2 regions of the Evansella cellulosilytica DSM 2522 genome follow, and region 2 is predicted to be linked to the other one. Evidence: a T-box and tRNA genes for the amino acid it is inferred to sense, from the RefSeq annotation. Region 2 holds a T-box; the other holds one or more tRNA genes.
What was found. The T-box of region 2 lies ahead of proS (proline--tRNA ligase). A T-box ahead of a tRNA ligase gene usually reads a tRNA of that ligase, here a tRNA-Pro.
Positions count from the first base shown of each region.

Region 1: it encodes a tRNA-Pro, which carries the amino acid that the T-box ahead of proS (proline--tRNA ligase) is inferred to sense. The anticodon was not compared.

Region 1 covers NC_014829.1:105,963-116,788, forward strand. Annotated here, with positions in the region: rRNA gene BCELL_RS00460 (23S ribosomal RNA) at 1-470, shown strand, start outside; rRNA gene rrf (5S ribosomal RNA) at 540-655, shown strand; tRNA gene BCELL_RS00470 (tRNA-Val) at 664-739, shown strand; tRNA gene BCELL_RS00475 (tRNA-Thr) at 745-820, shown strand; tRNA gene BCELL_RS00480 (tRNA-Lys) at 839-914, shown strand; tRNA gene BCELL_RS00485 (tRNA-Leu) at 929-1,013, shown strand; tRNA gene BCELL_RS00490 (tRNA-Gly) at 1,062-1,136, shown strand; tRNA gene BCELL_RS00495 (tRNA-Leu) at 1,162-1,250, shown strand; tRNA gene BCELL_RS00500 (tRNA-Arg) at 1,254-1,330, shown strand; tRNA gene BCELL_RS00505 (tRNA-Pro) at 1,395-1,471, shown strand; tRNA gene BCELL_RS00510 (tRNA-Ala) at 1,479-1,554, shown strand; rRNA gene BCELL_RS00515 (16S ribosomal RNA) at 1,707-3,261, shown strand; rRNA gene BCELL_RS00520 (23S ribosomal RNA) at 3,588-6,520, shown strand; rRNA gene rrf (5S ribosomal RNA) at 6,590-6,705, shown strand; gene BCELL_RS00530 (MgtC/SapB family protein) at 8,204-8,911, shown strand; gene BCELL_RS00535 (CtsR family transcriptional regulator) at 9,176-9,640, shown strand; gene mcsA (protein-arginine kinase activator protein McsA) at 9,653-10,189, shown strand; gene mcsB (protein-arginine kinase McsB) at 10,192-10,826, shown strand, end outside.
Region 2 covers NC_014829.1:1,423,534-1,434,359, reverse strand. Annotated here, with positions in the region: gene BCELL_RS06455 (hypothetical protein) at 154-648, opposite strand; gene BCELL_RS06450 (DUF421 domain-containing protein) at 896-1,597, opposite strand; gene BCELL_RS21535 (OmpA family protein) at 1,752-3,206, opposite strand; gene BCELL_RS06440 (putative zinc-binding protein) at 3,446-3,808, opposite strand; gene BCELL_RS06435 (GNAT family N-acetyltransferase) at 4,057-4,584, opposite strand; gene BCELL_RS06430 (GNAT family N-acetyltransferase) at 4,619-5,434, opposite strand; gene proS (proline--tRNA ligase) at 5,929-7,365, opposite strand; T-box leader at 7,565-7,777, opposite strand; gene BCELL_RS06415 (DinB family protein) at 8,191-8,664, opposite strand; gene BCELL_RS06410 (histidine phosphatase family protein) at 8,732-9,292, opposite strand; gene BCELL_RS06405 (lysozyme inhibitor LprI family protein) at 9,412-10,056, opposite strand; gene BCELL_RS06400 (hypothetical protein) at 10,212-10,532, opposite strand; gene BCELL_RS06395 (VOC family protein) at 10,658-10,826, opposite strand, start outside.

The DNA of each region.
Region 1 (10,826 bases), 1.3 Mb from region 2:
ATAAAAGCTACCCTGGGGATAACAGGCTAATCTCCCCCAAGAGTCCACATCGACGGGGAGGTTTGGCACCTCGATGTCGGCTCATCGCATCCTGGGGCTGAAGTAGGTCCCAAGGGTTGGGCTGTTCGCCCATTAAAGCGGTACGCGAGCTGGGTTCAGAACGTCGTGAGACAGTTCGGTCCCTATCCGTCGCAGGCGTAGGAAATTTGAGAGGAGCTGTCCTTAGTACGAGAGGACCGGGATGGACACACCGCTGGTGTACCAGTTGTTCCGCCAGGAGCATAGCTGGGTAGCTACGTGTGGAAGGGATAAGTGCTGAAAGCATCTAAGCATGAAGCCCCCCTCAAGATGAGATTTCCCATCACGTAAGTGAGTAAGATCCCTCAGAGATGATGAGGTTGATAGGTCTCATGTGGAAGCATGGCGACATGTGAAGCTGAGAGATACTAATCGATCGAGGGCTTAACCAAACTTTATTAAGACGATCATTTAATCAGATAATGTTATCTAGTTTTGAGAGGATAAACTCTCATAAAAAGTCCAGTGACGATAGCGGAGAGGTCACACCCGTTCCCATGCCGAACACGGTAGTTAAGCTCTCCAGCGCCGATGATAGTTGGGGGTTTCCCCCTGTGAAAGTAGGACGTTGCTGGGCAGGTAAATGGAGGATTAGCTCAGCTGGGAGAGCACCTGCCTTACAAGCAGGGGGTCGGCGGTTCGATCCCGTCATCCTCCACCATTTATGCTGGCCTAGCTCAATTGGTAGAGCAACTGACTTGTAATCAGTAGGTTGGGGGTTCAAGTCCTCTGGCCAGCACCATATTCATTCCTTTTATAGGAGCCATTAGCTCAGTTGGTAGAGCATCTGACTTTTAATCAGAGGGTCGAAGGTTCGAGTCCTTCATGGCTCACCATTTTAAAATTGTTTGCGGGTGTGGCGGAACTGGCAGACGCGCTAGACTTAGGATCTAGTGCCTTCGGGCGTGGGGGTTCGACTCCCTTCACCCGCACCAAACGATTTTAAAAAATATATAATTAGTCCGTTATTAACTTATTTATTTGCGGGAGTAGTTCAGTGGTAGAACACCACCTTGCCAAGGTGGGGGTCGCGAGTTCGAATCTCGTCTTCCGCTCCAGTAATTTAAGTTTGTAATTCGTCTAGCCGGGGTGGTGGAATTGGCAGACACACAGGACTTAAAATCCTGCGGTAGGTGACTATCGTGCCGGTTCAAGTCCGGCCCTCGGCACCATAAGCGCCCGTAGCTCAATTGGATAGAGCGTTTGACTACGGATCAAAAGGTTAGGGGTTCGACTCCTCTCGGGCGCGCCATAATAAATTATACATGCACTAATCCCTTTATCTTTAGTATAGTGTTTGTAGATAGTTTAAATAACGGGAAGTGGCTCAGCTTGGTAGAGCACCTGGTTTGGGACCAGGGGGTCGCAGGTTCAAATCCTGTCTTCCCGACCATCTTTTTGGGGCCTTAGCTCAGCTGGGAGAGCGCCTGCCTTGCACGCAGGAGGTCAGCGGTTCGATCCCGCTAGGCTCCACCAATATTATTGATCTTTGAAAACTAAACAAAAAGCCAAGCGAAGTGGGATAGACACATTAGTCGTATATACGATTGATGAAAGGATATCCCGTCAATAAGATTTATAAATTAGCCAAAATTTAGCTTGATGTCAGAGACATCGAACTCAACAATTTTTTGGAGAGTTTGATCCTGGCTCAGGACGAACGCTGGCGGCGTGCCTAATACATGCAAGTCGAGCGGATCAAATAAGAGCTTGCTCTTATGAGATTAGCGGCGGACGGGTGAGTAACACGTGGGCAACCTGCCTTACAGACTGGGATAACTCCGGGAAACCGAAGCTAATACCGGATGATCAACGGAACCGCATGGTTCTATTGTAAAAGTTGGGAGTAATCCTAACACTGTGAGATGGGCCCGCGGCGCATTAGCTAGTTGGTGAGGTAATGGCTCACCAAGGCAACGATGCGTAGCCGACCTGAGAGGGTGATCGGCCACACTGGAACTGAGACACGGTCCAGACTCCTACGGGAGGCAGCAGTAGGGAATCATCCGCAATGGGCGAAAGCCTGACGGTGCAACGCCGCGTGAACGATGAAGGTCTTCGGATTGTAAAGTTCTGTTGTTAGGGAAGAACAAGTGCCATTCAAATAGGTTGGCACCTTGACGGTACCTAACCAGAAAGCCCCGGCTAACTACGTGCCAGCAGCCGCGGTAATACGTAGGGGGCAAGCGTTGTCCGGAATTATTGGGCGTAAAGCGCGCGCAGGCGGTCTCTTAAGTCTGATGTGAAAGCCCACGGCTCAACCGTGGAGGGTCATTGGAAACTGGGGGACTTGAGTGTAGGAGAGGAAAGTGGAATTCCACGTGTAGCGGTGAAATGCGTAGATATGTGGAGGAACACCAGTGGCGAAGGCGACTTTCTGGCCTACAACTGACGCTGAGGCGCGAAAGCGTGGGGAGCAAACAGGATTAGATACCCTGGTAGTCCACGCCGTAAACGATGAGTGCTAGGTGTTAGGGGTTTCGATACCCTTAGTGCCGCAGTTAACACATTAAGCACTCCGCCTGGGGAGTACGGCCGCAAGGCTGAAACTCAAAGGAATTGACGGGGGCCCGCACAAGCAGTGGAGCATGTGGTTTAATTCGAAGCAACGCGAAGAACCTTACCAGGTCTTGACATCCTCTGACACTCCTAGAGATAGGACGTTCCCCTTCGGGGGACAGAGTGACAGGTGGTGCATGGTTGTCGTCAGCTCGTGTCGTGAGATGTTGGGTTAAGTCCCGCAACGAGCGCAACCCTTGATCTTAGTTGCCAGCATTCAGTTGGGCACTCTAAGGTGACTGCCGGTGACAAACCGGAGGAAGGTGGGGATGACGTCAAATCATCATGCCCCTTATGACCTGGGCTACACACGTGCTACAATGGGTGGTACAAAGGGCAGCAAAGCCGCGAGGCCGAGCGAATCCCATAAAGCCACTCTCAGTTCGGATTGCAGGCTGCAACTCGCCTGCATGAAGCCGGAATTGCTAGTAATCGCGGATCAGCATGCCGCGGTGAATACGTTCCCGGGCCTTGTACACACCGCCCGTCACACCACGAGAGTTTGTAACACCCGAAGTCGGTGAGGTAACCTTTTGGAGCCAGCCGCCGAAGGTGGGACAGATGATTGGGGTGAAGTCGTAACAAGGTATCCCTACCGGAAGGTGGGGATGGATCACCTCCTTTCTAAGGAGCAGTTATTTTCTACAACAACTGTAGAAACATAAAGCTCATTACTTTCGAACTTCGCTTTGGACTTTTTGTTTAGTTTTGAGAGGTCATACTCTCAAAATAAAGTCGTTGTGCTCGCTGAACGCTAACGCGTATCAGCTCAAAAGACAGCACAACTACTTGATTATCGCACACTTGCGTGGTGCGATTTGTCCTTTGAAAACTAGATAACAAAAACTGATTTAAATGATCACCAGTAGATATCAATAGAAGTCTATTCTTCTAACGAAATCAACTGTGTGTCTTAGTTAAGGCGAATGTAAGACGCCACACTTTTTAGTGGTTAAGCTAGAAAGGGCGCACGGTGAATGCCTTGGCACTAGGAGCCGACGAAGGACGGGACGAACACCGATATGCTTCGGGGAGCTGTAAGTAAGCTTTGATCCGGAGATTTCCGAATGGGGGAACCCACCATCCGTAATGGGATGGTATCCATACCTGAATACATAGGGTATGAGAAGGCAGACCTGGGGAACTGAAACATCTTAGTACCCAGAGGAAGAGAAAGCAAATGCGATTTCCTGAGTAGCGGCGAGCGAAACGGAATTAGCCCAAACCAAGAGGCTTGCCTCTTGGGGTTGTAGGACACTCCATACGGAGTTACAAAGAAACAGCGTAGGTGAAGCGATCTGGAAAGGTCTGCGAGACAAGGTAACAGCCCTGTAGCCGAAACGTTGTTTCCTCCGGAGTGTATCCTGAGTACGGCGGGACACGTGAAACCCCGTCGGAATCCGGGAGGACCATCTCCCAAGGCTAAATACTCCCTAGTGACCGATAGTGAACCAGTACCGTGAGGGAAAGGTGAAAAGCACCCCGGGAGGGGAGTGAAATAGATCCTGAAACCGTGTGCCTACAAGTAGTTGGAGCCCGTTAATGGGTGACAGCGTGCCTTTTGTAGAATGAACCGGCGAGTTACGATAACGTGCGAGGTTAAGTTGAAGAGACGGAGCCGCAGCGAAAGCGAGTCTGAATAGGGCGCCATAGTACGTTGTTGTAGACCCGAAACCGTGTGATCTACCCATGTCCAGGGTGAAGTCCAGGTAACACTGGATGGAGGCCCGAACCCACGCACGTTGAAAAGTGCGGGGATGAGGTGTGGGTAGGGGTGAAATGCCAATCGAACACGGAAATAGCTGGTTCTCCCCGAAATAGCTTTAGGGCTAGCCTCGAGGTGAGAGTATTGGAGGTAGAGCACTGATTGGACTAGGGGTCCCCACAGGATTACCGAATTCAGTCAAACTCCGAATGCCATTTACTTATCCTCGGGAGTCAGACTGCGAGTGCTAAGATCCGTAGTCAAGAGGGAAACAGCCCAGACCATCAGCTAAGGTCCCAAAGTATACGTTAAGTGGAGAAGGATGTGGAGTTGCTTAGACAACCAGGATGTTGGCTTAGAAGCAGCCACCATTGAAAGAGTGCGTAATAGCTCACTGGTCGAGTGACTCTGCGCCGAAAATGTACCGGGGCTAAACGTATCACCGAAGCTATGGATTGTCCTTACGGACAGTGGTAGGGGAGCGTTCCAAGGGCGTTGAAGCATGACCGGAAGGACATGTGGAGCGCTTGGAAGTGAGAATGCCGGTATGAGTAGCGAAAAGAGGGGTGAGAATCCCCTCCGTCGAAAGCCTAAGGTTTCCTGAGGAAGGCTCGTCCGCTCAGGGTAAGTCGGGACCTAAGCCGAGGCCGAAAGGCGTAGGCGATGGCAAACAGGTTGAAATTCCTGTACCACCACGTCACCGTTTGAGCAACGGGGGGACGCAGGAAGGTAGGGTAAGCGCACTGATGGATATGTGCGTCGAAGCAGTGAGGCTGACAAGTAGGCAAATCCGCTTGTCATAAGGCTGAGCTGTGATCGCGAGGGAAATTATAGTACCGAAGTTCCTGATCCTACACTGCCAAGAAAAGCCTCTAGCGAGGTGACTGGTGCCCGTACCGCAAACCGACACAGGTAGGCGGGAAGAGAATTCTAAGACGCGCGGGAGAACTCTCGTTAAGGAACTCGGCAAAATGACCCCGTAACTTCGGGAGAAGGGGTGCTCTATTAGGGTGTATGCCCGAGAGAGCCGCAGTGAATAGGCCCAAACGACTGTTTATCAAAAACACAGGTCTCTGCCAAGCCGTAAGGCGAAGTATAGGGGCTGACACCTGCCCGGTGCTGGAAGGTTAAGAGGAGGGGTTATCCTTCGGGAGAAGCTCTGAATTGAAGCCCCAGTAAACGGCGGCCGTAACTATAACGGTCCTAAGGTAGCGAAATTCCTTGTCGGGTAAGTTCCGACCCGCACGAAAGGTGCAACGATTTGGGCACTGTCTCAACGAGAGACCCGGTGAAATTATATTACCTGTGAAGATGCAGGTTACCTGCGACAGGACGGAAAGACCCCATGGAGCTTTACTGTAGCTTGATATTGGATTTTGGTACAACTTGTACAGGATAGGTAGGAGCCTTGGAAGCCGGAGCGCTAGCTTCGGTGGAGGCGTCGGTGGGATACTACCCTGGTTGTACTGGAATTCTAACCTCGGTCCGTAATCCGGATCAGGGACAGTGTCAGGTGGGCAGTTTGACTGGGGCGGTCGCCTCCTAAAAAGTAACGGAGGCGCCCAAAGGTTCCCTCAGAATGGTTGGAAATCATTCGTAGAGTGCAAAGGCATAAGGGAGCTTGACTGCGAGACATACAGGTCGAGCAGGGACGAAAGTCGGGCTTAGTGATCCGGCGGCACCGTATGGAAGGGCCGTCGCTCAACGGATAAAAGCTACCCTGGGGATAACAGGCTAATCTCCCCCAAGAGTCCACATCGACGGGGAGGTTTGGCACCTCGATGTCGGCTCATCGCATCCTGGGGCTGAAGTAGGTCCCAAGGGTTGGGCTGTTCGCCCATTAAAGCGGTACGCGAGCTGGGTTCAGAACGTCGTGAGACAGTTCGGTCCCTATCCGTCGCAGGCGTAGGAAATTTGAGAGGAGCTGTCCTTAGTACGAGAGGACCGGGATGGACACACCGCTGGTGTACCAGTTGTTCCGCCAGGAGCATAGCTGGGTAGCTACGTGTGGAAGGGATAAGTGCTGAAAGCATCTAAGCATGAAGCCCCCCTCAAGATGAGATTTCCCATCACGTAAGTGAGTAAGATCCCTCAGAGATGATGAGGTTGATAGGTCTCATGTGGAAGCATGGCGACATGTGAAGCTGAGAGATACTAATCGATCGAGGGCTTAACCAAACTTTATTAAGACGATCATTTAATCAGATAATGTTATCTAGTTTTGAGAGGATAAACTCTCATAAAAAGTCCAGTGACGATAGCGGAGAGGTCACACCCGTTCCCATGCCGAACACGGTAGTTAAGCTCTCCAGCGCCGATGATAGTTGGGGGTTTCCCCCTGTGAAAGTAGGACGTTGCTGGGCAGATAAAGTCATTCTCAATAGAGAGTGGCTTTTTTTATTTGTTTAGGATTTGGACTTTTGTGAACCGAAGGTAGGGTTTGATTTGATAAATGTAGTGAAATGAATGAGGAGTGTTCTTTTAGGGAGGAGCGCAATGATGCGTGAAATAGTGGTGGAAATAGAATAAAGTGTTTTATACAAGTGCAATGGCGCAATGAAAAGTGGAAGGAACGGAATAAAGTGTATCATACGAGGCCAATGACACGCTAGAAAGAAGTGGGAATGAAATAAAGTGTGTCATAGAAGTGCAATGACACGTGAGAAAGTATGAGGAAAGGAATAAGGTGTATCATACGAAGGCAATGATGCATAAGAAAGTGGGAGGAACGGAATAAAGTGTGTCATACGAAGGCAATGATACACGAGAAAGAAGTTGGACCGAGATAAAGTGTGTCATAGAAGTGCAATGAAACGTGAGAAAGTATGTGGAAACGAATAAAGTGTATCATACGAAGGCAATGACGCATATAAAAGTGGGAGGAACGGAATAAAGTGTATCATACGAGGCCAATGACACGCGAGAAAGTAGTGGGAATGAAATAAAGTGTGTCATACGAGAGTAATGAAACATGAAATCTTAAGAAAAACAAAATAAGGTGTATCATACGCAAGCAATGCTGCCCCAAAACCAAAACCACACTCAACGAAGGTCATCATAGGACGCCAATGCTACCCCAAAACCAAATCCCCACTGAACGAAGGTCATCATAGGAAGTCAATGCTGCCCCAAAAGCAAAATCGCATCCAACAAAGGTCATCATAAGCAAGCAATGCTCCCCCAAAACCAAACTCACACTCAACAAAGGTCACCATAAGCAAGCAATGCTACCCCAAAAGCAAAACCGCACCCAACAAAGGTCATCATAAAGCAAGCAATGCTCCCCCAAACCCAACCCCGCACTCAACGAAGGTCATCATAGGAAGTCAATGCTCCCCCAAAACCAACCCCACACTCAACGAAGGTCATCATACGCAAGCAATACTACCCCAAAACTAAACCACCACTCAACGAAGGTAATCATAAGCAAGCAATGCTGCCCCAAAAACAAAAGTTCACCTAACGAAGGTCATCATAGGAAGCCAATGCTGACCAAAAAACGAAAACTTACTAAACAAAGGTCACCATAAGCAAGCAATGCTCCCCAAAACCAAACCCGCATCCAACAAAGTTCTCATACCAGGAGCATTACCATCTCAACCTCCAAGACTAATCCCCAACCAAATTCCGCAAACTCCAACAACTAAACATAATCATAGAAGCCCCCTACAACTAACCATAATATTACATGAATCTTTAATGATTTAGGAAATATAATGAGACAAGTTTATATAATAATAAATAAGGGTAAATAATAACGTTGATACATTCGTACTATTAATCTCAATCATACAGAAAAGTACGATGCTTATAAGAATTGCCCTTCTACAATAATAAAATATAAGATTGGGGGGCTCTATTGTGTTGGATATATTAGCAAATGATACATTTATTATGACAGTTCGTTTAGTTTTAGCTGCCATTTTAGGTGGTTTAGTTGGGGTGGAAAGAGAGTATCACCAACATCCTGCAGGGTTTAGAACACATCTCCTAGTAAGTGTGGGGTCCTGTTTAATTATGTTACTCGCATTTTATGGATTCCAAACATATATGAGTGAGAACGAAAATTACATTAATTTCGATCCTTCACGTTTAGCAGCTTATGTAGTTAGTGGTATTGGTTTTTTAGGAGCTGGAACAATATTAGTTCAAGGGTATACAGTAAGAGGATTGACAACTGCTGCTTCAATTTGGGTTGTAGCAGGAATTGGTTTAACAGTAGGTGCAGGGCTTTATACGCCAGCAATTATTACAACGGTAATTGTTATTTTAAGCCTTTATTTATTAGGTAAAATAGACTTTAATTTTTTATCAAAAGCACAAAAAAATAATATATATATTACAGTGGACGAAAACAAAAGTACACTAACGAGTATCATCAGTGTATGTGAACAATTAGATATACAGATTAAAGCAATTAGTTCAGAAAGGCAAGAAGGATATAAAGAGAGTAGCGTAATTGAGTATCGTTTATATGTGGCAACAGTGGAGGAAAAAACGTACTACGCTCTTGTTGAAGCACTTCAAAATTATGAATTCGTTCGTAAAATAAACATTGATGCCAAGTAGAATTATCGCTTCTATATTTGGATATACTAATAAAGGTTGGGCTATTATATAGATTCATTTTACTTGCAGAGATTAAATTTTTCGATATAATATAATTATAGTCAAAGATAGTCAAAGTCAAATTTTGACGATTCTTCATGGTTAGGATGGGGTATTAATTATCAATACAGATAATTGTTTGTTTTCAGGCAGATGCTCTCCTCGTCGGTCGTATCAATCTTTTTCTATAAAAAAAATCGCCTTTTCTAAAAATGGAGGGGTAAGATGCGGAACATATCAGATATTATTGAAGATTATTTAAAACAAATAATCGAACATAGTAAAAATGAACTTATAGAGATTAAACGAAGTGAGTTAGCTGAAAGGTTTGAATGCGTGCCATCTCAAATTAATTATGTCATTAGTACTAGATTCACTATAGAAAAAGGTTATATGGTGGAAAGTAAAAGAGGTGGCGGTGGATATATCCGTATATCAAAAGTTAAGCTCAATGATAAAAATGAGTTAATTGATAAGCTAGTAGAAATTACAGGCTCTCAAATATCTCAACATTCAGCTATCAGCATTATATCTCGATTGTATGAAGAAGAAGTTATCACAAAACGTGAAGCAAATCTAATGTTGAGTGTTATTGATCGGTCTATTATTAGCTTAACATTACCTCTACGTGATGAAATGAGGGCAAGGATTTTAAAAGCAATGATTTCAACCTTAAAGTATGAAGAATAGGAGGGAGAAGTGATGCTCTGTCAAGAATGTCAACAGCGCCAAGCGACATTACACTTCACGAAGATCATAAATGGTGAAAAAACAGAATTTCATATATGTGATACATGTGCAAAGGAAAAAGGTGATTATTTTCCGGGATCAAATAGTTTTTCTATACACCAATTATTATCAGGTTTGTTAGATGTAGAGAAACCATTGTCAACTACAAGTGGCACACAAATCACGCCTAAGAAAGAATTGAAATGTGAAAAGTGTGGCATGACATATCAACAGTTTGCTGATATAGGCAGATTTGGATGCAGTGCTTGTTATGATACATTTAACGAAAAATTAGATCCTATTTTAAGGAGAATTCATAGTGGGAACTCCGTCCATGGTGGGAAAATACCGAGAAGAAAAGGGAAGGATCTCCACGTTCATAAAGAGATAGAACGCCTAAAACAAGATATGCAAAAATATATAAATGAAGAAGAATTCGAGAGTGCAGCAGAAGTTAGGGATCAAATCCGTTCCTTAGAAAAAAGCTTACAGGACGAAAAGGAGGGGTAACTATGTCTCTGCAAAATTTCATAAGTAAAGCGATAAGTCCTTGGATGAAAAATGAAGGTCCTGACTCTGACATTGTGTTAAGCAGCAGAGTACGTTTAGCAAGAAATTTGAGTAATGTCCCTTTTCCGATAACAGCATCAAAGGAAAAATTAGAAGAAAATATATTATTAGTTAAAGATAAATTTGCCAATAAAACGCATCACAAATTCGGTGACCTAGAGTTATTGAAAATGGAAGATATGAAACAAAATGAGAAAAGGGTACTTGTTGAAAAGCATTTAATTAGTCCTAACCTTTCGGATGAATCAAAGGCAGGTGCTGTATTATTAAGTGAAGACGAATCACTAAGTATTATGATTAATGAAGAGGATCACTTTCGCATACAAGTATTATTATCTGGTTTTGAGTTAAGTAAAGGATTAACGTATGCAAATGAAATTGACGATTGGATGGAAGACAAAGTTGATTTTGCGTTTATAGAAAAGCGTGGCTATTTAACTAGCTGTCCAACAAATGTAGGAACAGGGCTTAGAGCTTCTGTCATGATGCATTTACCCGCATTGGTCATAACAAGACAAATGAATCGTATATTACCAGCTATTAACCAACTAGGCTTAGTTGTCAGAGGCATTTACGG
Region 2 (10,826 bases):
AAAGGGGACGGTTCTTAGTTGCCAAGTCCATTATAAAAATGCAAAGGTTCGCTTTCATCCAATATAAACATCTATGTAATAAGTCTCGAGGCTTTTAGGTCAATAGGTTTGCGATTGCATGAGCGGTGATCCGGCAAACAAGGTCCGTCCCCATTAGCCTTTTCGATAGTGGTACATCGCCTCAAGCATCAAGATGATGAAGGAGATTCCTATCGATATAACAAGGCTATTTATTTGACTTATACCAATGAAGATCCCAATGAAAAAGAATACAAATGTACGGAAAAGCATAACAAGAATGTGTGAAACAACGTTTTTCCTTGTCATAATGTGTACTACTTTTTCTATGAGACTATCAAGTGTAAATAAGTAGATTAATATAAAAATAGTAACCTTAATCAGTTGATTCATGCTTAAATCTAAGGAAAACACCATATCTACAATGTTGGCGGAGCCTAGTATCGCAAATAGAATAATAACAATTACGGAGGTTGGAGCTAAGGAAAGAATGCCTGAAACGATGAACAAAAGAAACAGATTCATCTTTCTTTCTTCTTGCTCTCTTTTATTTTGACAGTGTATAAATGCAACAATGAGGAGAAAAATTATAGTATATACGGCTACGACTGTTAAGATTATTGTCTTCATATTAATCACTTCCAGAAAAATGGCGGTGACGTTTTTGTTTATCACCTTTTTTTATTATAAATTAGCTTTCAAAAAACAGTAAGGGGGCGTGAGGCCTAGATTCTATTATAGAACCATCCAAAAAGCAGCACTATAAATACGAATTTTAGGTTTTGATTGAGATCCCCCTCGCTCAATTCCCTCGCTCATTATCTATAGGAAGTTGGACCGAGAAGACGGCAAACAAGGTCCGTCCCCATTAGCCGTTTTAGTTTTTCATTGCGTCTTGTTTTTTATCGATGTATAGTGTGCCATCTTGCTGTACTTCCGCATAAAAAACGTCAGAAATGGAAGTCACACCTGCTTGATAAAGTTGCGATGTTAGCCACGCTCGATTGAGGTTTAACCGTGACAGATTTTTTGTATTGACGACCCCATCGGATATGACTTCGGTCGGAATAGGATATACCTTCATTATTTTCTGGGGAATATTCATATCACCCTTTGTAAGGAGTTGTTCCTCTTCTTTTTTCATAACCGATATTTTGCCGCTTGTTTCAAAAATAGCGTAGTCTACATCTTTTACAGAAAAAACATTTTTTTGCCTGAGCATCGAAAGCAAATTATCAATATCTAATTTCGTTGCCCGTAACGACTTCTCCATTATTTTACCGTCTTTGATCACAATGATCGGTTCTCCCTCTAGTAGCCTTCGTGATTTTTTAAATTTAATATTAATATATTCCACTGCAAGAGAAAAAGCACTCCACCCAACCAATGCAATCATACCGTTTATAATTGATGTGTCCTGATCAACGACAAGGTTGGCGGCAATGGAACCAATCGCAATAGCTGACACAAAATTAAAGAAAGTCATCTGGCTCACTTCTTGTCTTCCAAGCATCCTCATTAAAGTAAACAATACAGCAAACGTTATAAACGTCCTTAATAGCAGATCTAATATATCCATCTTATACTCTCCTTTGAGTAAAGCTCATAAGCTACTAAGGATTATTGCCACTTCCATCTACATCAATACTTCATCGAACGATCCCTATTCAACAGCTTTATCACTACATCTTTATTTTTATTGAAAACGAAAGTTATTAATGTTAACCATCCCGCTAGTCTCTCGGATCAATGACAAGCTCTACACGCCTGTTGCGCTCTCGACCTTCCTCATCTTCGTTTGAAGCAATTGGAGCTGTTTCTCCAAAAGCCTTTACTCGAAATTCTATATGATCGAGTGATTCACCACTATTACGCACAAAATTGTAGACAGATTCCGCACGCTCCTCTGACAAAATGTAATTATAGTCTGGATCCCCTTCATTGTCTGTATGTCCACGAATTTCAATGATAGTCCCGTCTTTTAAGGAATCTAATGCTGGCAACACCTCTTTTATGACTTCCTTCGCTTCCTCCTTTAAGCTACTTTGATCAAAATCGAATAAAATATCATCCGGAAAAGTGAGCATCGTTTCCCCGTCATCTTTCGTAATGAAAACCTCTTCTGGCACTGACAATTCAGGAGGTTCCAAAAAAAGCTTTGCCTCAATTCTAGCCCTTACATTATCTGTTGCTTCAATAACAATATCACCTGTTATATGCTCAAAGTCTTCTCCGTAAACATCCTCGCTTAATGTCGGTAGTTCCGACTGTATCGTTGGACCAGCCTCCACAATGACAAAGCTCTCCTCTGTAATTGTTGTATACGGAATGACAACACTAAATCGACCATCCTTCCTCACTGTTGTAAAATAAGGGTGCATATGCTCTGCCATGCCTACAAAGGATGATGGAACATGGCGCCAGTAATTCGTACGTAACCTTGTTCCTTCTACTAAATTTGATCTCCCATCCACATACACATAGCGATGGTCCGTTGTTAAGTCCGCTTCAATCCATACCTCTGTATCTCCATAATCTTCAGGAGGATCAAATAAGTCTGGGGACGTCAGTGCATATTGTGTTGTATCTTCCTGAAGATAGATGATCGCCTCTATTTGCACATTTTTTACAACCTCTCTTCTAATGGAAGATTCGGTCCTTACAATATGCGCCCCTTCCATCCTTTCACCATTTTCACCATAGTGTTCAAGTATGTCGTCTCTAAGTCGATCCCCTGGAACAATTACATACAAACGAAAAACATCGACATCAGGACGATCCACTTCAAAGTGAAATGATCCATCCTCTTTGACCTCATCAACCGTTCTTAGTCTACTTAAAGCTATACTATGTGAAATTTCATTTAATGTATTGGCTTCGAGGTGTATCTCCGTGCCTGGGAGGAGATTACTATTCCCCTCAACAATAATGACATCATCTTCAAGATGTGCCTTAGCAGACATATCAATGACAAAGTCACCAGAACGTTGTTGCTCCTCCCCACCTAACGAATCATTTTCGTCGACCGCTTCCTCTTGTTTCTCCTTCTCATCGTTTTTCTCTTCATCAACGTCTAAGTTCTCCAGTTGACCCTCATCTTCATCGGACAATCCTTCGGTGTTATCACTACAAGCAAGTGACATGATGGCAAAAAAGCATAACAAGAAAGTAAGCGTTACCACCCTCACTTTCTATCCCCCCTTTTCAAAGCTTTTTTCGTATAAAACTATATTTTAATTTATCATAATTTTACAAAACATCCTATTAATTGGTAAAAAAGAGATTAATATTTTTTCATATGGAAGAATATATCCGCGTTTGATATAGCAAAGACAACAACCACACTTCCTCTTTCATACATACGAAAAAATTGATGGTATAGCTTCACCACCAATTTTTATAAAATATGTTTGATGATACTTAATCGTCATCGTTGTAAAATGTTAGCTAAAACTTGGTCATATGCATGGTAAACATTGGTTGGATCTGGATCCTGTCCCTTTCTTTTCGGTATTTTAAAATGCGATAAATCAAAATGATGCTTTGGCTTTACGTCATGTCTAGCAAGCACATTTTTGCAGCACGCTAAAGGACAACCATCAATTGCAATGATGTCACGGCCTGATTTAGCAGTATCAACTAACGGCTTCACATCACCACCAACCCCTGCAATGCATGACATCTCTGCAATACTTTCCCTATCCATTTTTATTGCTACCGAATTGGCAGTTTGCGCTGCGGAAGAACAACCTGAACACGAATAAACAATAGGCAAATCTTTTTTTCTCACGAGTATCCCCCCGAATAATATTCTATTAATTCAAACAATTATATAGAAAAAGGAGATATACTACAGTGATATTCGTCACCAACTGATTTTTCAAAATTTATTACTTGTTTAAAATTGGGTTTAAAAAGCTTTCGAAAGTCCTGGCATTAACTATGCCACGCAATGTTATCAGGTTGTCTCAATAGATCGATTTTTTTTACCTTTTGAGTCAACCTCCCTACTAATTTTATTCTCTATTAATAAGCAGCTCATCTATCCATCATCATTGTCATAAATTCCGCTCGAGGAGTATTGAACTTGTCCTTCTTTACAAAACCTAGTTTTTCATATAAATGAATAGCTCTTTTATTAAACGTTGCAACGGACAACCTTAATGCCATTCCCTCAAAATTCTCATTTATATTTTTGATGATATAGGTACAAAAATCAAATCCATATCCCTTTCCGACATAGTCGGGGTGCATACCAAGACCTATATCTACACAATCTTCGCGATACACACCATATTGATGTCCTATTGGTATTTGCGCTGTTTGACCAATACAAAAAAAGCCAATCAAATCAAGGGCACTGAAAAAGTGGCGTTCTTTCACTTTTTCAGTGGGCCCAACCAAATCACCATTATCAGTTGTTATCGCCTTATAAGAACCATCGAGCAGCTCATTTAATGCTTCTTCACTAACTTCATTATTATAAAAATCATAAGGCTTTTCATATTTCCAACTTAAAATCTGTTTAGCCATTTTATCATCTAGATTTTCAATGAAAAAGTTCATCATTACCCCTCATTTCCTAGTTAGAGAAAAGTATTTATCTTTCAATCCATATCGCCTTAGTATATGCAATTTTCAGCCCAGCTCGTTCCATGTTGTTTTGACTAGTCGATCCGAACTTTGCATGTCCTGCAATTAAATCACAATGCTGTTTGTACGCTTGAAGGATGCGTTGCTTAATCAGGTCACTCTGAATGCCTTTATTCCTTAAACCAGGTATCGTTGCCGCAGCAGCTAAAGTTGCTACTCCATGATCAATGTGTAAGACACCGATTCCTGCAGGCTCACCATCATAGCTTGCGAGATAAAACATCCAATTTTTATGATTACAAAGCACTTCATTATTTTGTGCAACGGCATTTTTCAAGAATTGTGGCATTTGAAAACTATTAATATAAATATCTGCAAAAATATCAAACTCGTGTCTTTCTAACTTGCGAATCGTTATTTTTTCTTTTAACTCCTTATTATTTTGGCGGAAATTCAAAATTGGAGCATAAAGCGTTGAATGAAAGTCATGATGATAAAAGCCAGCATCACTAAGATAGCTAAGGAGTTTTGTAGAGGTATGTGCTGGTGTTAATTCAAAGCGTACAGGGATCTCTTTTTTCTTGTAAAAATCTATTACCTTTTCTACTTGATCTTCATCACCAGCTTTTAAACCTTTTACCGTATTATAAGACGGACCAGGAATGTTTTTCACCGAAAACGCTGTTGCATTCCCGAAATGTTGAATGTCAACTTCCATCGGATTGCCATCCATTTTCTGCATTTCTGTCAATCTTGATTTAACAGTATCAATTTCTGCATTTTCCAACCTCTCGGCTAATTCTTGATTCACAACTAAACTAATCGTAATCTCCCCCTCCATAATGGCAAGAATGGCAAGAAGGGACGGTTCTCGTTTGCAAGGTTCACATAACAGACTTGGTTATTTTAAAAATTGGCAAACGAGAACGGGTCCGGAACCAGTGAAAAAGTACTTATCCTTTAAGTATAGGCTAATAAATATAAGGTTATTTGAATATAGAAGTTGATGAGATCTGTGCAAACTCGCTTTCCGCGGGCGGCTGGTGAGCCTCCTTGATGCTTTGCATCTAACGTAGTCTCACCCCTGCCTTTTCTCCCTCAGGAACGAGCGTCGCTTCGTCGCTAATGCTTCGAGTTGTCTCGACGGATACGCTTCAAAGCATATGCTCGTAGAGGAAGAGACACTTACCTCGCTTGCTCCGGTCTCATCAACCTTTTCTATAATTAGATATATTGAATATTAATACAATAAAATATCAAGATTTCTACTTTTTCAGCAGTCTCGAACGGGTCCCCCTTATCCTTAACATTAGTTAATCAATATGCTCGTGCAAACCAAACTGTGTGTTTTGCTTCATTTCCACAATTAATGCAAGTATGTTTTGTTTGCGGTGGGTTGAATGGTATGTTACGTGTTGTAAATTTTGTTTTATCTTTTACGTTTGTTTCACAAGCATCGTCTCCACACCACCCGGCTAATACCCATCCAGGAATGTGACCCTTTTTCTCAGCATCTGCTAAATGTTGATTTAATTGGTCTATTGTATCCAAGTGTGTATGGGAATTTTCTGCTAGAAAAGCTTTTGCTTTTTCAAATAGACGCGTTTGCATTGTATTCAATTCTTTTTCAATGGATTCCACAACCGTGTCTAAAGATACGACTAATTTTTCTCTTTCATCACGGGCCTTCATCATCACTTGATTACCTTCTAAATCACGTGGTCCAAGTTCAATACGGACTGGAACACCTTTTAACTCCCATTCATTGAATTTATAACCTGGTGATTGGTCAGAATCATCAAGTCGTACTCGAATTCCTTTCACTTTTAGAGCGACAAATATTTCATCCAACTTATCAATTATTGCTGGGTTCTTCTTCCATGGACCAACTGGAATCAACACCACTTGAGTCGGCGCAATTCTTGGAGGTAAAACAAGTCCTTGTTCGTCACCATGCACCATAATAACCGAACCGATTAAACGTGTCGATGTTCCCCAAGAGGTCGTATGCACATTTTCATGTTTATTTTCTCTAGTTAAATATTTTATATCGAATGCTTCCGCAAATTTTGTACCAAGGTAGTGCGATGTCCCTGCTTGCACAGCTTTTCCATCTTTCATCATCGCTTCAATGGAATAAGTATCCACCGCACCAGCAAAGCGCTCAGATGGTGTTTTTTCCCCATCATAGACTGGAATGGCTAGTAATCCTTCTACGACTTCTTTATAAATATTAAGCATTTGCATTGTTTCCTTACGTGCATCTTCTTCATCCACATGAGCAGTGTGACCTTCTTGCCATAAAAACTCAGACGTACGAATGAAAGGAAGAGTTTTCTTTTCCCAACGGAATACATTTGCCCATTGATTAATTAAAACAGGAAGGTCCCGATAACTTTTAATCCACTTTGAATACAAATGTCCAATCATTGTTTCTGAAGTTGGACGGAGTGCTAAACGTTCTTCTAGCTTTTCTCCTGCAGCTTCCGTTACCCAAGGAAGCTCTGGTGAGAATCCTTCAATATGATCTTTTTCCTTTTGGAAGAAAGTCTCTGGTATTAGCATCGGAAAGTAAGCATTGCGGTGACCAGTTTCTTTAAAGCGGCTATCCATCTCCTCTTTAATATGTTCCCATAATTCATAGCCATCCGGCTTAAATGCAATACAACCGCGGACTGGCGTGTAATCCAATAAATCTGCTTTTTGAATCGTATCAATATACCATTTTGAAAAATCTTCTCTTTTTTGAGACATGAAGGCGGATCCTCCCTTAATAATTGAGTTAATGATGATAAGAAAAACAAAAAACGAGATTGGTGAAACTCGTTTTTTGTTTTTTCTTAGAAGTGGTGTAGAAATGATGCCACCTCTCTTTAAAGTAGTAGTGAGTGATGTCCTGCTACGCATGGTATCATTTCCACAGCAAACTTATTAAAAAAAGCATAAAGAGTCCAAAAAGGACGTCTTTATGCTAATAGACGTGGTACCACCTTAGTTCGACATAAAAAATACTATGTCCTCTAAACGTTTGTAACGAAACTACTCGGTTAGTTTTAACTAACATCTCTGTGGTAGGGTTCAATAAGAAGAGGTGATATAGCTCTCAGCAAACGCTATATTTTCTGTCTCACAATTCTTATTTACTTGGTCACTTCATTGATTAATGTGTATTTATTTATAAATGAATATATCAGATTGTTAAGTGAATCTCAACAACTATAGAAAAAACAGTGACATGAAGAATTAATTCATTTGATTTGCTTAGTGTTCGTGCATTTCGAAAACTGTCCCGTAGATAATAGGAGTATGTCTTGTACCATGAAACATATCAGCCATTGGTTATTAAAAAATTGGCGAACGAGAACCGTCCCTCTTATCCAATTAATCTAAACGAAGACACATCCACATTAAATTTTATAGCAGCTTCTTTTAAAACATACTTATCCATCAGTAGCCTCCTTTCCAGTCAATTGAAAAGAAATCAGTTTGATCTTTACCAGTTTTTTATTCATAGGGGGTAAATAAGGAGTCAGTATGTACACACACTTGTCAAATTTTCTCATCGAAACCTTTATCATTCTAAGAAAAAATCGACTTTAACTTTCTCCCAACAAAATGAGAAGGTACTGGCGATTTCTGTAATTCTCTTGCCCAAACAGAGAGTTGGCCAACGTGGTGAATTTCATGTGCAATGATGTGATGTAATATTTCATCAGCAGTATATTGCTCTTCGTCCCATGCTACGCTCACAACTTCCCCCTTCATTTCTTCAAGATTATTAATCAAAAAATCTGTTAGTTCATTCCGAAATCTATCAGACAGAGACATAACCCTTTCAAGTGTATCGTAATCAGCAAACTCAAAAACGATATCTTCTTTACCTTGTATCCCTCGCACCCAACTGTATTCAACATCAATAATGTGAAAAAGGGTATATAATATACTTCCAACTCCGCCAGTTCGGTCTTTTAACAGCTCTTCATTTGAAAGTTGTTTACACCAATCGAACCATTCGTCTCTCACTTGCCAGTTATACTCAAAAAAGTGTATCAAAAGAATCCCCCTCATATTTTGGACTTTTAACAATAAGTAAGAATTTGAACTCTCATTAACTAGTTCATTATAAAGAGTATGTTGTACAACTCCAATGCTTTGAACCCGTCCTCTTTTTTCCTTTCAAACCTTTTTTCCGTAATTCTTTGGCAACTAACATATTAAAAAATCCATGTCCCACTAAAGCTACCTTTTGATGTTCTTCTGCATATTCAATTAATTTTTGTGAGGCTTTTTTCGCTCTTAACTTCGCATTACTCAAAGACTCGCATTCGTTAGAATAACCTAAAAACCATAATAATCTTAAGATGATAGCCCAATTCGTTGGACGTAATTTCACACCAAATTTTTTAAAGGCAGTAGGTAACTCAGCCTCTCGAAATAGAGATTCTGATATGAGTATTGCTTCGGGACTTAATAATTTGGCTGAATGAACAGCTCTATTCATGTCGCTAGTAATAATTTTTTTTGCACTTTTTACTTTACTTACTGTATCGGAGGGGTATGTTGACTCTACACACACACCATTACAATCATATTTTTCTACCCATTTTTTAAATTCCAAGCAAGTTATTTTATCATTTTCATTAAGTTGTGATTTTCCATGTCTTATCAATGATATTTCCATACCTCAACTCCGTTCGTGGAACTACTACCTGTTATTACACACTCGCTTAGTTTTCTTAAGCTTAAAAAAACGAATAGATTACTCCCTTTTTTAATAATTAATCTCATAATTCGTGCAAATTATTTCATATAACCTTCTACTAGTTCATAGCATCTTTCTTCTGTAAGATTTGCCAACACAGAAACATATTCTAAATGTTCCTGCGTTCCCCCCTTATATATTTCCGATGCTTCTAATGCACGATCATCTCTATATTTTATCCAGCTCCGTTGTTTTTCTCTTAATTGGTCCATTTCTTCTACTGTCAATTGTTCCTGTATAACTCCATAAATTTCATTCAGCAATTGATCCCAAATATCCCATCTAGTATTTTCAACTTCTTTTAAAGCGTATGTTGAGGAGTCAACTGCTTCTAATTCTTCTGTTTCTTTTCTCGTATCATCTAATTTATTCATATATTTTTCCTTCATATTTACTTCAGTAATGTTATGAGATGGATCATCAGGCAAATTACTTGAAGTCGCTGTATCTTCTTTATTATTCGTTTCATTACTTTCTGTATCATTGTTCTGGGTTTTATTGATGTCATGGTTACTCTCTGTGGAACCTTCATGAGAATCAGCATCATTTCTGTCTTCTGTTTCTTGCTTATTTTGTGACTCATTCTCCAACATAACACTTGATTCGTTTGATGAGTTTGCACATGCTGCTAATAGTAATAGTGAAGTAATGCTCGCCATAAAAATCTTTTTATTATTTGTCATAAATAATCCGCCTCTCGATGATGTAAATCTCCTATGCTGATTTGTTGAAAAAACAGCCTAATCGTATTTTGCTATTTTTACTTATATAAAGTCATTTACTTCTATATTAAAAAATCAATAAAAATAGTTTAATACCCTTTTAGTTACAATAAAATTTACAAAATACTTGTATTCATAACCTCTATAAAGTTTTCTTCTACTATTTCTCTCTTCCGATCTACTAGAATAGATTGAAACGATTTAAATAATTCCTGTATTTCCTTTTCTGTATTAATTAGTGCAATGCCTTTATCATATTCTTCCTCACTTCTATATTTAGTGATCTCGATCCACTTTGTAGTATCTGATCTACTTTGTAAATAGGTTGTTTCAGAATCAATAAACTTCCTGTAAATTTCACGCGCTTTTTCTTGTATCCGAAAATACTCTTCTGTTTTATCTCTTTTAATATGATAAATGTAAATTTTAACAAACATCTTCTCACACTCCACTTCGCTAGTGTCTCCGATTTTCCAATACAGATATTTAAATTTCTAAAATCTGCTTTGGATATTCCTCTCTAAAGTTTTGGGCTATGGTGACACTCTCCATACTCTATCTGTTAACATTGACAAATCATCAGAACGTTCCCATCCGGGTCGCGAAAATTAAACCATTGTCCATGTTCTATATCTGTTAATATCTCGACATTCTTTTTCTTACATTCTTCATAGGCCATTTGAATATTCTTCGTATTAAAATGAAATAGAGGTGCTTCCCCTTGATGCCGC